Regions from separate parts of the uncultured Zoogloea sp. genome, predicted to be linked through region 3. Evidence: predicted binding sites of a transcription regulator. Region 3 holds the regulator's gene; each other region holds the start of a gene.
The links. The regulator sigma-54, encoded in region 3, starts transcription at its own class of promoters, with help from an activator protein. The targets are predictions, from matches to a motif close to TGGCACGCTTNCTGCTNA.

Region 1 (3,684 bases), on a different contig from region 3:
AACTCGAGCACGGCCTCGGTGGTGAAGGCGGGATGCTTGGCATGGAAGGTGTCCTGCAGCTCCATGATCTTCAGCATCCCGGCCCACATGGCTTCCACTTCCTGCCCGTTCTGGGGAAGGAGGCTCAGGCGGTAGGTTACGTCGAGGATGCGCGCGGTGTTCTCGGCGCGCTCCATGTAGCGTGCCATCCAGAAAAGATGGTCGGCGGTGCGGCTCAGCATGTCAGGCCTCCAGTACCCAGGTGTCTTTGGTGCCCCCGCCCTGCGAGGAGTTCACCACCAGCGATCCTTCGCGCAGTGCGACGCGGGTCAGCCCGCCCGGCACCAGGCGCATTTCGCTGCCCGAGAGCACGAAGGGACGCAGATCCAGGTGTCGGGGCGCAACGCCGCTCTCGACGAAGGTCGGACAATTCGAAAGGGCCAGCGTGGGCTGGGCGATGTACTTCTCGGGGTTGGCCACGAGGTACTTGCGGAAGGTCTCGATCTGCTCCTTGGTGGAGGCCGGGCCGACCAGCATGCCGTAGCCACCGGCGCCGTGGACTTCCTTCACCACCAGCTCGGGCAGGTGCGCCAGGGTGTAGGCCAGGTCTTCCGGCTTGCGGCACATGTAGGTGGGCACGTTGTTGAGGATCGGCTCCTCGCCGAGATAGAAGCGGATCATCTCGGGCACATAGGGGTAGATCGACTTGTCGTCGGCCACGCCGGTGCCGATGGCGTTGGAGAGCGTCACCCGTCCGGCGCGGTAGGCATTGAGCAGGCCCGGCACACCGATCATCGAATCCTTGCGGAAGGCGGTGGGATCGAGGAAGTCGTCATCCACGCGGCGGTAGATCACGTCCACCCGGCGCGGGCCCTGGGTGGTGCGCATGAAGACCTGATCGTCGCGCACGAACAGATCCTGGCCTTCGACCAGCTCGACGCCCATCTGCTGGGCGAGGAAGGCGTGCTCGAAGTAGGCGCTGTTGTAGGCGCCCGGCGTCATCACGACCACCGTCGGATCATCCACGCCCTTGGGCGCGACGCTGCGCAGGGTGTGCAGCAGCATGTCCGGATAGTGCTCGACCGGCGCGATGCGGTGACGAGCGAACAGCTCGGGAAACAGCCGCATCATCATCCGGCGGTCTTCGAGCATGTACGACACGCCCGACGGCACCCGCAGGTTGTCTTCCAGCACGTAGAACTCACCGGCGCCGGCGCGCACCACGTCCACCCCGGCGATGTGCGCATAGACGTTGCACGGCACATCCACGCCCTGCATTTCGGGGCGGTACTGAGCGTTGTTGAGCACCTGCTCCTTGGGGATGCGCCCGGCCTTCAGGATTTCCTGGTCGTGGTAGATGTCGTGGATGAAGGCGTTGAGCGCCTTGACCCGCTGGCGCATCCCGGCCTCGAGGCCCTTCCATTCCTGGGCGGGAATGATGCGCGGGATGATGTCGAAGGGAATCAGACGCTCGGTTCCGGATTCTTCACCGTACACCGCGAAGGTGATGCCGTAGCGATGGAACAGGGAGTCGGCCTCCGCACGCTTACGCGCGATTCGGTCAGCCGGAGTGTCGCTGAGCCACTTGGCGTATGCCGCGTAATGCTCACGAACGCTCCCGTCGTCCGCAGTCATTTCATTGAAGAATTTTGTGATGGCCATCTCTGTGCCCTGTCATGTTGTGAGGCGGAAATACCACTTTTTGTGTAGCTAGAAGCGTGCCAAGAAAAAAGTCGAGATAAAACCAAAATTCATCCCCCTATTCGGGGCTGTCCTGCACCGCTTTGGTGCCACCGCACCGGCATGGGGAATCGAGGCGCTGCATCTCGGTGCGTGACCGTCGGCGCTTGCCGTCCGGGTAAGGGGAGCGCATCCGGCATCCGAGCGACACGGACGCGTGTGCCGGGGTGCCAAATCTGTATCGTCACGTTCGAAAAATCTATTTCTTTAGTTATAGGTTCACTCGTTACAATCCCGCCTGCAGACTGGGATTTCCCCATTTTGTGAAATCCCCCCCGCAAACGTTCCACCGCCCAAGTCCGTCCATCTTGCCGACCGCTTCGCCGCCGTTCTTCAGTCGTCTCAGACGCAGCCTCCATGAGCTTCCGATCAAGCACCAGGTGGTGCTGATTGCCTTTGTGACGACCTCGCTCGCGCTGATCGTCGCGCTGCTGTGTCTCGTCGTGGGCGAAGTGGACGCCGCAGCCGACGCACGCCACGAGAGTGCCGAGCGGCTCACGCGCCTCGTCGGTCTGCACACCAGCGATGCCCTGCTGCGCGGCGCGCCGGCCGAGGCTGCCGAGATGCTGGCCGTGCTGGGCGCCGACCGGGACGTAATCGCCGTCACCATCCACGATGCCGCCGGCGGCGAGTTCGCCCGCTACCGCAGCCCGCTGGCCAACCACGCCGACTTCCTCTCCGCCATCGCCAGCCACCATGCCGACAAGCCCGGCCCCGATGTGCCCCTGGACGCTGGCGCCCGACCGCTGCTGGCACTGACCGATGCGCCCTTCCTCGAGATCGCCCGGCCCATCCGCGCCGGCAACCGCGATCTCGGCACCATCGAGGCGTACTTCGACCTCTCTCCCCTCAATCGCCTGATCCGCGAGCGGATCGCCACCGCCGCGATCATCCTCGTGGCTGCCGGGCTCCTCGCGTGGCTGCTGGCCGCCCGCCTCCAGCGGCTGATCGCCGCGCCGATCGAGGACTTCGCCCAACACATTGGCAAGGTCACCCACACCGGTGACTACAGCGTGCGCGCAGCGCCGGTCGGATGCAATGAGATTGGCACGCTGATGCACGGTTTCAACGCCATGCTCGACCAGATCGAGAGCGGCCACACCCAGTTGCTGGAGGCGCGGGATTCCGCCGAGGAAGCCAGCCGGGCCAAATCCATGTTCCTCGCCACCATGAGCCACGAGATCCGCAACCCGATGAACGGCGTCATCGGCATGGCCGATCTCCTCGCCTTCACCCGGCTCGACGAGGAGCAGCAGCACCTCCTGCGCCACATTCGCATTTCGGCCGACAGCCTGATGCGGGTGATCAACGACATCCTCGATTTCTCCAAGCTCGAAGCCGCCCGCATGGACGTGGAAGCGGTGTGGTGCAACCCGCGGGAGATCATCGAGGATATCGCCGCCTTCTTTCAGTTTCAGGCGGCCGACAAGGGCCTGATGATCCGCTGTCACATCGCCCGCGATCTGCCGCCTTCGGCCAAGATCGACCCGATCCGCCTGCGCCAGGTACTGGGCAACCTCATCGCCAACGCCATCAAATTCACCAGCAGTGGCGAGATCGTGCTGAGCGTCGATCAGCGGTATCTGGATGGCGGCGGCGACACACCGCTGTCGTTCTTCCATTTCAGTGTGCGCGATAGCGGCATCGGTATCGAACCCGCCGTGCTGCCGCGGCTGTTCACCCCCTTCACCCAGGCCGACAGCTCCTACGCCAGGCGTTTTGGCGGCACCGGGCTGGGCCTCGCGATCTGCCAGCAGCTGGTGGATCTGATGGGCGGCGAGATTGGCGTGGAGAGCACGCCGGGCGAAGGGTCGAACTTCTGGTTCACGATCAGCGCGCCGGTGCAGAGCGCAGCCGCCGAACCCGCCTCCGCGCCGGCCCACCCCCTCGACACCCGCGAGAGCGCCACGCAGCTGGCCGGCCTGCGGGTGCTCGTCGCCGATGACGACGCCCTCAGCCAGGTGC
Region 2 (3,684 bases), on a different contig from region 3:
GTGGGACAGAAAGATCGCCGACACCTTGTCGGTCAGGCCCACGCTGATCTCGTGGGTGGTGTCCACCAGCTGGCGCAGGCCGTGGATGTGGCCCTTCACCTCCCGCTCGGCGTGCTCCAGGCCAAGGCGGTAGGTGTAGGACGAGACAAACAGCGCCAGTCCGAGTATGACCAGCCCGCCCAGCAGAATGGATGCACCCACGAACTGGTGACTCAGGGACATCCGGTTGATCGATTTCATCGTGCTCCCCCACGCCGTCGATGGGCGTCCTCGATTTATTACTAAAGTAATAGGTGATCCTGCTACGGCCGCTCGGCGGAAATCTTGAGCTGGCCTGCGTTTCGGATGCACGAGGGTGTGACGGATGGCCGCTTTTGGCGCCTGCCTGAAGCGTAATCGATTAGTATTCTCATACTCATTTCGATTGGGCGATGTCGGGCGTGAGCATGCGGGCGTGGTGACGGCTGGGTTGCGCCCGGAAAACCGGCCCTGAAATGCACAAGGCCCGGTCGAAACCGGGCCTTGCTGGGGAGGATCGCTGCAGCGCGGGCTTACCAGTGGGTTTCCCGGTCCGGCGTGGCGGTGATCTTGTGGATCGTCAGGTCGGCGCCTTCGAATTCCTCTTCCGGATCGAGGCGGATGCCGATGAGGGTCTTCAGCGTGCCATACACGATGGTGCCGCCCGCCAGCGCGATGACAATGCCGGCCAGGGTGCCGGCTACCTGGGCCACGACGCTTACCCCACCAAGGCCACCCAGCGCCGTGGTGCCGAAGATGCCCGCGGCAATGCCGCCCCAGGCGCCGCACAGGCCGTGCAGCGGCCACACGCCGAGCACGTCGTCGATCTTCCAGCGGTTCTGGGTGACGGTGAAGAGCTGCACGAACAGCACGCCGGCGACGGTCCCGGTGGCCAGCGCGCCGATCGGGTGCATCAGGTCGGAACCGGCACATACGGCGACCAGGCCGGCCAGGGGGCCGTTGTGGATGAAGCCCGGGTCGTTCTTGCCCAGCACCATCGCCGCCAGGGTGCCACCGACCATCGCCATCAGCGAGTTGAGGGCGACGAGGCCGCTCACCTTGTCGAGGGTCTGGGCGGACATCACGTTGAAGCCGAACCAGCCGACGGTGAGGATCCACGCGCCGAGGGCCAGGAAGGGGATGTTGGAAGGCGGGTGGGCCGCCACGTTGCCATCCTTGGTGTAGCGGCCGCGGCGGGCGCCCAGCAGCAGCACGGCGGGCAGGGCGATCCAGCCACCCACGGCATGCACCACCACCGAGCCGGCGAAGTCGTGGAACTTGGCGCCAGTGGCGGCTTCGAGCCAGGGCTGGATGCCGAAGTTGTCGTTCCAGGCGATGCCTTCAAAGAAGGGATACACAAAGCCGACCAGCAGGAAGGTGGCGATGCTCTGGGGGTGGAACTTGGCCCGCTCGGCGATGCCGCCGGAGATGATCGCCGGGATGGCCGCCGCGAAGGTGAGCAGGAAGAAGAACTTCACCATCTCGTAGCCGCTCTTCTGGGCCAGCACTTCGGCACCGGAGAAGAAATTGACCCCGTAGGCCACGGTGTAGCCGATGAAGAAGTAGGCGATGGCCGACACGCAGAAGTCGGTCAGGATCTTGACCAGCGCGTTGACCTGGTTCTTCTTGCGGACGGTGCCGACCTCGAGGAAAGCGAAACCTGCGTGCATCGCCAGCACCATGATGGCGCCGAGCAGCACGAAGAGAACATTACTGGCGTTGCTTGATTGCTCCATTTTGGGCTCCAAAATCGAAGCGGAGCACCAAGCAGGTGCTGTGCCAGTTTTGATTTATCAAAAATTTCAATCAATTCATAAGCTTGACATGAAGCTTGCACGAAGTTGTCGCACTTAAACCGTGCGCTTTACGTCCGTCTGCACCAAAATCAGGCGCAAGCGTGGTGCATTGAACCCCGAAACCGTGCGTTTACCAGGCGTTCTCGACCGCGATGTGGCCGGGGGCGGCCAGCCGGCTGAGACGAAAACCCCGTTCCATCAGGGCCTTGTGAGTGTCGCGCACCATGTCGGGGCTGCCGCAGATCATGAAGCGGGAGTCGGCATCGGTGAAGGGAAGGCCAACGGCGGCTTCGAGCTGGCCGCTGCGGATCAGATCCGGGATACGCGCATGAAGGGCGCCGGGCGCCGACTCGCGGGTGACGACCGGCTGATAAACGAGCTTGTGGCCGTGCTCGGCCCACAGGGGGTGCTGGCGCAGCGCGGCGATCTCGTCCTGATAGGCGAGGTCTTCGGCCACACGGGCGCAGTGGACGAGGATCAGGCGCTCGAAGCGCTGCCAGGTGGTCTCGTCCTGCAGTATCGATAGATAGGGCGCGAGGCCGGTGCCGGTGCCAAGCATCCACAGGTCGCGACCGTCTGCAAAGCGGTTGGTGGTGAAGAAACCGTTGGCCGCCCGCTCGATCATCACGCTGTCACCCACGCCCAGCTTTTCGAGCTGAGACGTGAAGGCGCCGTCCGGCACCACGATGGAGTAGAACTCCAGGTGCTCGTCCCAGGTGGCGGAGGTCATCGAATAGGCCCGCCACACCGGCGCACCGTTCTCCTTATATAGACCGAGCCGCGCAAACTGCCCCGGCACGAAGCGAAAACCGGGCTCACGGGTCAGCCGGAACGACAGCAGCCTGGGGCTCCAGCGGTGTATCCAGATGATAGTGGCGGTCGTGCTGCGGCTGTTCGTGTCGGCAACGTCGTCCATGGGGGGGCTCCGTGGGGGGAAAGGTGGTGCCTCACGGGAAAGACCGTTGCCGACGCCCAATCGTTCCGCTCAGGGCGTGTCGCCGGGATTATGGCTGACGCATTACGGCAGCGGAGTGACGAGAATTGTCACTATTGGCGCTGTCTGTTCTGGCCGGTGGGGCGGATGGGGAGTGCGATGTGGTCATCACGTCCTTGATTTATATGGAATCGGTTGGGTCCATCTTTTTTTGGCATGGGCCTTGCCTATAAGAGTGCAGTCGGGTCTCTGGCCCGCTTCGAAATACCTATAATCTCTTGGAGATACGCACATGAAAAAGCAAGGCGGTTTCACTCTTATCGAACTCATGATCGTCGTGGCCATCATCGGCATCCTGGCTGCGATCGCGGTTCCCCAGTACCAGCAGTTCCAGCGCAAGGCCCGCTTCACTGAAGTGATCTCCGCCACCGGCGCCTTTAAGAGCGCTGTCGAATTGTGCATCCAGAACAACAACAATTCGGCGACTGGGTGTTCGGCTAACAAGTCTGGTGATGGCTGGTCGATTCCCGCAAAAACTGCGACCTCCGGACACGTTGCCAGTGTGGATGTCGCTGATGGTGTGATCACCGCAATTGCCACTAAAACCGATGGTTTGAACGGTGAGACTATTGTTTATAAGCCGGATCTCACTGATACCACAAAGATTCTTTGGGTTAAGGACACGACGACCAGCTCTTGCTCCACCGCCACCCCGGCGATCTGCTGATTGTCCTGAAATCCTCAGGCCACCGTTTGCGGTGGCCTGACGGAGCAAGCCCGGAACGCGTAAGCCTTCCGGGCTTTGTTTTTGCGTGCTGCATCCGTCTTTCAGACTTCCCGCAGAGCTTTTCGGGCGCCGGCATGAGCCGATGCCCCTGATCCGGAGATTCTTCCTTGGCTGCCGGATACCCGGAATTCCAGCATTCATCTCCCCCG
Region 3 (3,684 bases):
ACAAGATCCGCGTCGCCGTCGGGCTGCCTGAGATGGCCGTGATCACGCCCGCCGCCCCCGCCGCGGCAGCCTGAACGTCTCCGGCAGGAAACACCGTCGTCCATGGCCACCAGTCTGCATGAGCGGGCCCTGCGCTGCCTGGCCCAGCGGGAGCATTCCCGCGCCGAGCTCGCCCGCAAGCTGGGCACCCTCGGCAGCGAGGAAGAGGTGAGCGCCGAACTCGACCGTCTGGTCGAGCTTGGCCTCCTCTCCGACGCCCGCTTCGCCGATGCCTACGTGCGCGCCAAGGCGGCCCGCTTCGGCGCCTCCCGGCTCAAGAGCGAGCTCGCCCGGCGCGGCGTCGACGCCGAGCAGATCGGCCTGGCCATTGCCGACAACTGTCCGGAAAGTGAATTCGAACGCGCCTGCGACATCCATCGCCGAAAGTTCGCCGCAGCACCGGCAGACGCGCGAGAATGGGCGCGCCAGGCGCGTTTTCTTCAAGGTCGCGGCTTCTCGACCGAAATCATTCGTAGAGTCCTGAAAGAACACCCCGGCGATGAGCCTGCTTAAAGTCAGCAACCTGCGCAAGAAGTACAAGGCCCGCACCGTCGTCCACGACGTCTCCTTCGACGTCGGCAGTGGCGAAGTGGTCGGCCTGCTCGGCCCCAACGGCGCCGGCAAGACGACCTGCTTCTACATGATCGTCGGCCTGGTGGTCGCCGATGGCGGCGAGATCACCCTCGACGACCAGGTGCTGACCCATCGCCCGATCCACCAGCGCGCCCGCCTCGGCCTGTCCTACCTGCCCCAGGAGATGAGCGTCTTCCGCAAGCTCACCGTGGCCGAGAACATTCAGGCCGTGCTCGAACTGCAGAAGCTCAGCAAGGCCGAAATGGCCGAACGCCTCGAACAGCTCCTCGGCGAGCTGGGCATCGAACACCTGCGCGACAACACCGCGATCTCCCTCTCCGGCGGCGAGCGCCGGCGCTGCGAGATCGCCCGCGCCCTCGCCTCCGACCCGCGGCTGATCCTCCTCGACGAGCCCTTCGCTGGCGTCGACCCGATCGCCGTGATCGACATCCAGAAGATCATCCGCTTCCTCAAGGAAAAGGGCATCGGCGTCCTCATCACCGACCACAACGTCCGCGAAACCCTCGGCATCTGCGACCGCGCCTTCATCATCAATGCCGGGGAAGTGCTGGCCAGCGGCCGCCCGGAAGACATCGTCCGGAATGAACAGGTCCGTCAGGTTTACCTCGGCGAGCACTTCCGGCTTTAAGGCATCATTGTTGTCATGAAGCCCAGCCTCCAGCTCAAACTCTCCCAACATCTCGCGCTCACCCCGCAGCTACAGCAGTCCATCAAGCTGCTGCAGCTATCGACCCTCGAGCTCAACCAGGAGATCGAGAAGATCCTCCTCGAGAACCCGATGATCGAGCGGGACGAGCCGGAATCGAACCTCGGCTCCAGCCGTCTCGAAGCCCCCGGCCCGGCCGCCCCCGCCGGCAGCGAGGCCGCCCATGAGCGCGAGCAGGAGCAGGCCCGCGAATCCGACCAGCGCGAGCGCGACACCGACCGGGAGTTCGACTTCGCCGAAGGCGGCGACTGGCAGGGCTCCGGCAGCGGCTCGCGGGACGATGATGACGACAACGATTTCCAGGATCTCCAGGCCACGGTCACCACCCTGCGCGACCACCTGGACGCCCAGATCGCCCTCACCCAGCTGTCCGACCGGGATCGCGCCCTCACCCGCTTCATGATCGAGGCCCTCGACGACGACGGCTACCTCAGCCAGGCCCTCGAAGACCTCCTTCCGCTACTCCCGCCCGAGCTCGAAGTGGATCTGGACGACCTCACGATCGCCCTGCGCCACATCCAGAGCCTCGACCCCTGCGGGATCGGCGCTGCCGACATCGGCGAATGCCTCGGCCTGCAGCTGCGCGCCCTGCCGCCCAGCCGCGAACGCGAGCTGGCGCTGGCCATCGTCGCCGAACACCTCGAACTCCTCGCCGCCCGCGACTACCTCAAGCTCAAGCGCGCCCTGCGCTGCACCGACGACGAGCTGCGCGAAGCCCACGCCCTGATCCTCGACCTCAACCCCCGGCCCGGCGCCCGCTTCGCCCAGTCCGACATCCGCTACGTGGTTCCGGATGTCATCGTCCGCAAGGTCCGCAACACCTGGGTTGTTAACCTCAACCCGGATGCGATGCCCAAGCTGCGCATCAACCAGCTTTATGCCCAGATCCTGCGGGACAACCGCGGCGCCAGTGGCTCCCTGTCCAATCACCTGCAGGAAGCCCGCTGGCTCATCAAGAACGTTCAGCAGCGCTTCGACACCATCCAGCGTGTGTCGCAAGCGATCGTTGACCGGCAGCGTCAGTTCTTCGATTATGGCGATGTGGCGATGCGCCCTCTGACACTGCGTGAAATCGCCGAACAGTTGGAATTGCACGAGTCCACCGTCTCGCGGGTGACCACCCAGAAGTACATGGCCACACCAAGAGGCATTTTCGAGTTCAAACATTTTTTCGGCAGTCACGTCGCCACCGACACCGGTGGGGCGGCTTCCTCGACGGCGATTCGGGCGCTGATTCGCCAGCTGGTAGCCGCGGAAGACAAGAAGAAACCCTTGTCCGACGCCAAGATTGCCGAGTTGTTGGGCCAGCAGGGTATCGTCGTGGCACGCAGGACCATCGCAAAGTGTCGCGAGTCCCTCGATATCCCGCCGGTCAGTCTGCGCAAAACCATCTGACAGAAAGGTAAGAACCATGAACCTCAACATCACGGGGCATCACGTCGAAGTTACGCCGGCCATCCGCGAATACGTCACCTCCAAGCTCGATCGCGTGATCCGTCATTTCGACAACGTCACCAGCGTCGGCGTGATCCTCTCGGTGGAAAAGCTGCGTCAGAAGGCCGAAGTCACCGTTCACGTGCGTGGCAAGGACATCCACGTCGAGAGCGAGGATGCCGACATGTATGCCGCCATCGACGCCCTGACCGACAAGCTCGACCGCCAGGTTCTGAAGTACAAGGACAAGGCCTCCGATCACGGCCATGACTCCCTGAAGCAGCACCTCGCCGAATCCTGATCTTCGGCCCCAAGTAATCCCCTTCTCCCCGGGACCGTTGTGGCTATAATGCGCCCCAACTGACACAACGGCCCCGGCGGCACCCGCCCCCGGATTTTCCAGATTCGTTCCCGGAAACCTGTCCCGGTCCCACCGCGTACAGGAGCGTCCCGCCCATGAACCTCATCGCCAAACTTCTGCCTCCAGCCAATGTGGTCGTCGGCCTCGAGGCGAGCAGCAAGAAGCGTGCTTTCGAGCAGGCCGGCCTGCTGTTCGAGAACAATCACGGCATCGCCCGGAGCACCGTCTTCGACAGCCTGTTTGCCCGCGAGAAGCTCGGCTCGACCGGTCTCGGGCAGGGCATCGCGATTCCCCACGGACGCATCAAGGGCCTCAAGGACGCGCTGGGCGCCTTCATGCGTCTCGCCGAACCCGTCCCCTTCGACGCCCCGGACGGCCGCCCCGTTTCGATGCTGTTCGTGCTGCTGGTGCCCGAACAGGCCAACGAACACCACCTGCAGCTCCTTTCCGAACTCGCCCAGATGTTCAGCGATCGCAGCTTCCGCGATCAGCTCCTGACCGCCCCGGACGCCCTCGCGGCCCACTCCCTCTTTGCCCAGTGGGGCAGCGA
Region 4 (3,684 bases), on a different contig from region 3:
TCGAGCGCCTGCACCCCGACGACTTCGCGCCCATCGGCGAATGGCTGCAGGAAGAAGTGCGCCGCTACGGCCGGCCGCTGCTGCGCCCGGTGGCGATCAACCTGGCGCCGCCGGTCAATGCCCTGCCACCGCTGCTCCCGGAAGGTGGCAGCCGGCTGTCGGTGGCCCTGTGGAGCCTGCAGCTGCGCTACTGGGCCTGGCGCCACGACGCCGCGCCGGGGCCGCGCCCGGAGATCCGCCTGTTCGTGCTCTACCACGACCCGGCCCGGACGCCCCAGCTCGACCACTCCCTCGGCCTCGAGAAAGGGCTGATCGGCGTGGTGAAAGTCTTCGCCAGCCGCGACGAGCGCCAGCGCAACGCGGTGGTGATCGCCCACGAGCTGCTCCACACCCTCGGCGCCACCGACAAATACGATTCTCAAACCCTGCAGCCGGTCTTCCCCGACGGCTACGCCGAGCCCGACCGCCAGCCGCGCCACCCCCAGGCCCTGGCCGAGATCATGGCCGGGCGCATCCCGGTTGCCGAAGGCCGTGCCGAAGAGCCGGACAGCCTCGCCGACACGCTGATCGGCCCGCAGACCGCCATCGAGATCGGTCTGCAGCCGCGCAGGCATTAGCCACGTCAGGTGCGCTATGCTTGACGAACGAGAACAAGAACGAGGCAGGAGACCGATGGCACCAGCACCCTTCGCCGCGGAGGCCGAACGCATCCGCCGGCACGTGAACGACACGCTGCTGGCCGCCTTCTCCGAGCTCTCCGAGGGCATCCTGATCGTCGACCGCGAAGCCCGCATCGTGTGGATGAACGAGCAGTACCCGCGCCACCTGGGCATCGCCGATCCGGCCTCGGTGATCGGCCTACCGGTCGAGGACGTGATCCCCAACAGCCTGATGCGCAACGTGGTGGCCAGCGGCAAGCCCATCATGCTCGACGTGATGGAGTTCGGCAGCGAATCCTTCGTGGTGATGCGCCTGCCGGTGCGCGACAGCGCCGGTGAGATCATCGGCGGCGTGGGGGTGATGATCTTCGACGACCCGCGCCAGCTCGCCCCCTTGCTGTCGCGCTTCCAGAACCTCCGCCTCGAACTCGCCGACACCCGCCGCAAGCTCGACGAAGCCCGCCGCACCCGCTACACCTTCGCCAGCTTCGTGGGCACCAGCCCGGCCTGCGTGGCGGTCAAGGACAAGGCCCGGCGCGCCGCCCGGGCCGTCTCGCCGGTGCTGATCCTCGGCGAGACGGGTACCGGCAAGGAGCTCCTCGCCCAGGCCATCCACGCCGCCAGCCCCCGGGCCGACGGCCCCTTCGTGGCGGTGAACATCGCCGCGATCCCCGAAACCCTGCTCGAAGCCGAGTTCTTCGGCGTCGCCCCCGGCGCCTACACCGGCGCCGACCGCAAGGGCCGCAGCGGCAAGTTCGAGCTCGCCCAGGGCGGCACCCTGTTCCTCGACGAGATCGGCGACATGTCGCCGGCGCTGCAGGCCAAGCTCCTGCGGGCCCTGCAGGAGAAGGAGATCGAGCCGGTGGGTTCCAACCGGCTCATCCCCATCGATGTGCGCATCATCGCCGCCACCAGCCGCAAGCTGCAGCATGAGGTGGACGAAGGCCGCTTCCGCGCCGACCTGTTCTACCGGCTCAACGTGATGACCCTCGACGTGCCGCCCCTGCGCGAGCGCATCGACGACCTGCCGCTGATTGCCGAATGCCTCACCGACAGCATCGCCCGCCAGCTGGGCGAACCGCCCCGCAGCCTGTCTGCCGAAGCCGTCGCCTGCCTCGCCGGCTACACCTGGCTGGGCAATGTGCGCGAGCTCTCCAACATGCTCGAACGGGCGCTCCTGCTATCCGACGCCGACCGGCTCGAAGCCCGGGATTTCGAGCACCTGCTGCCCGCCGCAGCACGGGCCACGCCCGCCCCGGCCAAAGCCAGCCCCACGCGCACCCTCGACCAGATCCAGCAGGACGCCGAGCGCCGGGCCATCGTCGACGCCATCGCCAATGCAGGCGGCAACAAGGCCCAGGCTGCGCGCATACTGGGCATCTCCCGCGCCTCGCTGTACGAGAAGATCGCCGCCCTTGGCCTCGGCAGCGCCGCCAACACCTGACGACAACACCGCGACACCTGTCCGAGGCACCAGACACCCTGCCCGGCGCCACGGACACAATGCACCGCAGCAAAAATATGTTTTCCTTATGAATCAATAAGTAAAAACACTGGCATGGTTTCTGCGCATACATCGCCGCAAACCCATAACGGAGGAGATTCCAACCATGTCATTCCTGATCGTATTAGCCTCGCTGTGCTTCCTGATGTACATCGCGTACCGGGGCTACAGCGTCATCCTCTTCGCGCCGGTGGCGGCCCTCGGCGCGGTTCTCTTCACCGACCCGACCCTCGTCGCCCCGATGTTCACCGGCCTCTTCATGGACAAGATGGTCGGCTTCGTCAAAAACTACTTCCCGGTCTTCCTGCTCGGCGCCATCTTCGGCAAGGTCATCGAGCTCTCCGGCTTCTCCAAATCCATCGTCTCGTCGGTCATCAAGCTGGTGGGCGCCGAGCGGGCGATGCTCTCCATCGTGCTGGTGTGCGCGCTGCTCACCTACGGCGGCGTGTCGCTGTTCGTGGTGGTGTTCGCGGTGTATCCCTTCGCGGCCGAGATGTTCCGCCAGGGCGGCATTCCCAAGCGCCTGATCCCCGGCACCATCGCCCTGGGCGCCTTCTCGTTCACGATGGATTCCCTGCCCGGCACGCCGCAGATCCAGAACGTCATCCCGACCACCTTCTTCAAGACCAACATCTACGCCGCCCCGGTGCTGGGCGTGATCGGCTCGATCTTCATCTTCGTGCTCGGCATGGCCTACCTGGAATGGCGTCGCCGCGCCGCTGCCGCAGCCGGTGAAGGTTACGGCACCAACCTGGTGAACGAACCCGAACCCTTCGACGACAAGGAAAAGCTGGCCAACCCGATCCTCGCCATCCTGCCGCTGGTGCTGGTGGGCGTGACCAACAAGCTGTTCACCGACCTCATCCCGACCATCTACGGCAAGAGCCACAGCTTCATCCCCGCGGTGATCGGCAAGGCCGCGCCGGTGGTGCAGGACGTCTCCAAGATCGCCGCCATCTGGGCAGTGGAAGGCGCGCTGCTGGTGGGCATCCTCACCGTCATGGCGTTCGCCTGGAAGACCGTCGCGGCGCGCTTTGCCGAAGGCACCAAGGCCGCCGTCAGCGGTGCGCTGCTGGCCTCGATGAACACCGCGTCCGAATACGGCTTCGGCGCCGTGATCGCCGCCCTGCCGGGCTTCCTGGTGGTGGCCGACGCCCTCAAGGTGATCCCCAACCCGCTGATCAACGAAGCCATCACCGTCACCACCCTGGCCGGCATCACCGGCTCGGCCTCGGGCGGCATGGGCATCGCGCTGGCCGCCATGTCCGAAACCTTCATCAGCGCCGCCAACGCCGCCGGCATTCCGCTGGAAGTGCTGCACCGGGTCGCCTCGATGGCCTCCGGCGGCATGGACACCCTGCCCCACAACGGCGCGGTCATCACCCTGCTGGCCGTCACCGGGCTCACCCACAAGGTGGCCTACAAGGATATCTTTGCGATCACGATGATCAAGACCAGCGCGGTCTTTGCGATCATCGCCACCTACTACCTCACCGGCCTCGTCTGAGACGCGGCGGATCT

Region 1: Q0672_RS12500 (circularly permuted type 2 ATP-grasp protein) is a predicted target of sigma-54. The motif match lies at 1,686-1,703, and genes of this name have one in related genera.
Region 2: Q0672_RS21140 (ammonium transporter) is a predicted target of sigma-54. The motif match lies at 1,783-1,800, and genes of this name have one in related genera.
Region 4: Q0672_RS08965 (GntP family permease) is a predicted target of sigma-54. The motif match lies at 2,214-2,231, and genes of this name have one in related genera.

What each region holds. Positions count from the first base shown of each region.
Region 1 is NZ_CALAYQ010000100.1:32,484-36,167, reverse strand. It holds gene Q0672_RS12505 (alpha-E domain-containing protein) at 1-221, opposite strand, end outside; gene Q0672_RS12500 (circularly permuted type 2 ATP-grasp protein) at 223-1,641, opposite strand; gene Q0672_RS12495 (ATP-binding protein) at 2,118-3,684, shown strand, end outside.
Region 2 is NZ_CALAYQ010000196.1:7,301-10,984, reverse strand. It holds gene Q0672_RS21145 (methyl-accepting chemotaxis protein) at 1-240, opposite strand, end outside; gene Q0672_RS21140 (ammonium transporter) at 552-1,754, opposite strand; gene Q0672_RS21135 (ferredoxin--NADP reductase) at 1,945-2,730, opposite strand; gene Q0672_RS21130 (prepilin-type N-terminal cleavage/methylation domain-containing protein) at 3,041-3,475, shown strand; gene Q0672_RS21125 (phosphoethanolamine transferase) at 3,643-3,684, shown strand, end outside.
Region 3 is NZ_CALAYQ010000024.1:28,689-32,372, reverse strand. It holds gene recA (recombinase RecA) at 1-74, shown strand, start outside; gene recX (recombination regulator RecX) at 103-552, shown strand; gene lptB (LPS export ABC transporter ATP-binding protein) at 539-1,261, shown strand; gene Q0672_RS02380 (RNA polymerase factor sigma-54) at 1,277-2,734, shown strand; gene raiA (ribosome-associated translation inhibitor RaiA) at 2,751-3,074, shown strand; gene ptsN (PTS IIA-like nitrogen regulatory protein PtsN) at 3,230-3,684, shown strand, end outside; gene hprK (HPr(Ser) kinase/phosphatase) at 3,684-3,684, shown strand, end outside.
Region 4 is NZ_CALAYQ010000070.1:20,236-23,919, reverse strand. It holds gene Q0672_RS08975 (hypothetical protein) at 1-617, shown strand, start outside; gene Q0672_RS08970 (sigma 54-interacting transcriptional regulator) at 673-2,103, shown strand; gene Q0672_RS08965 (GntP family permease) at 2,270-3,670, shown strand.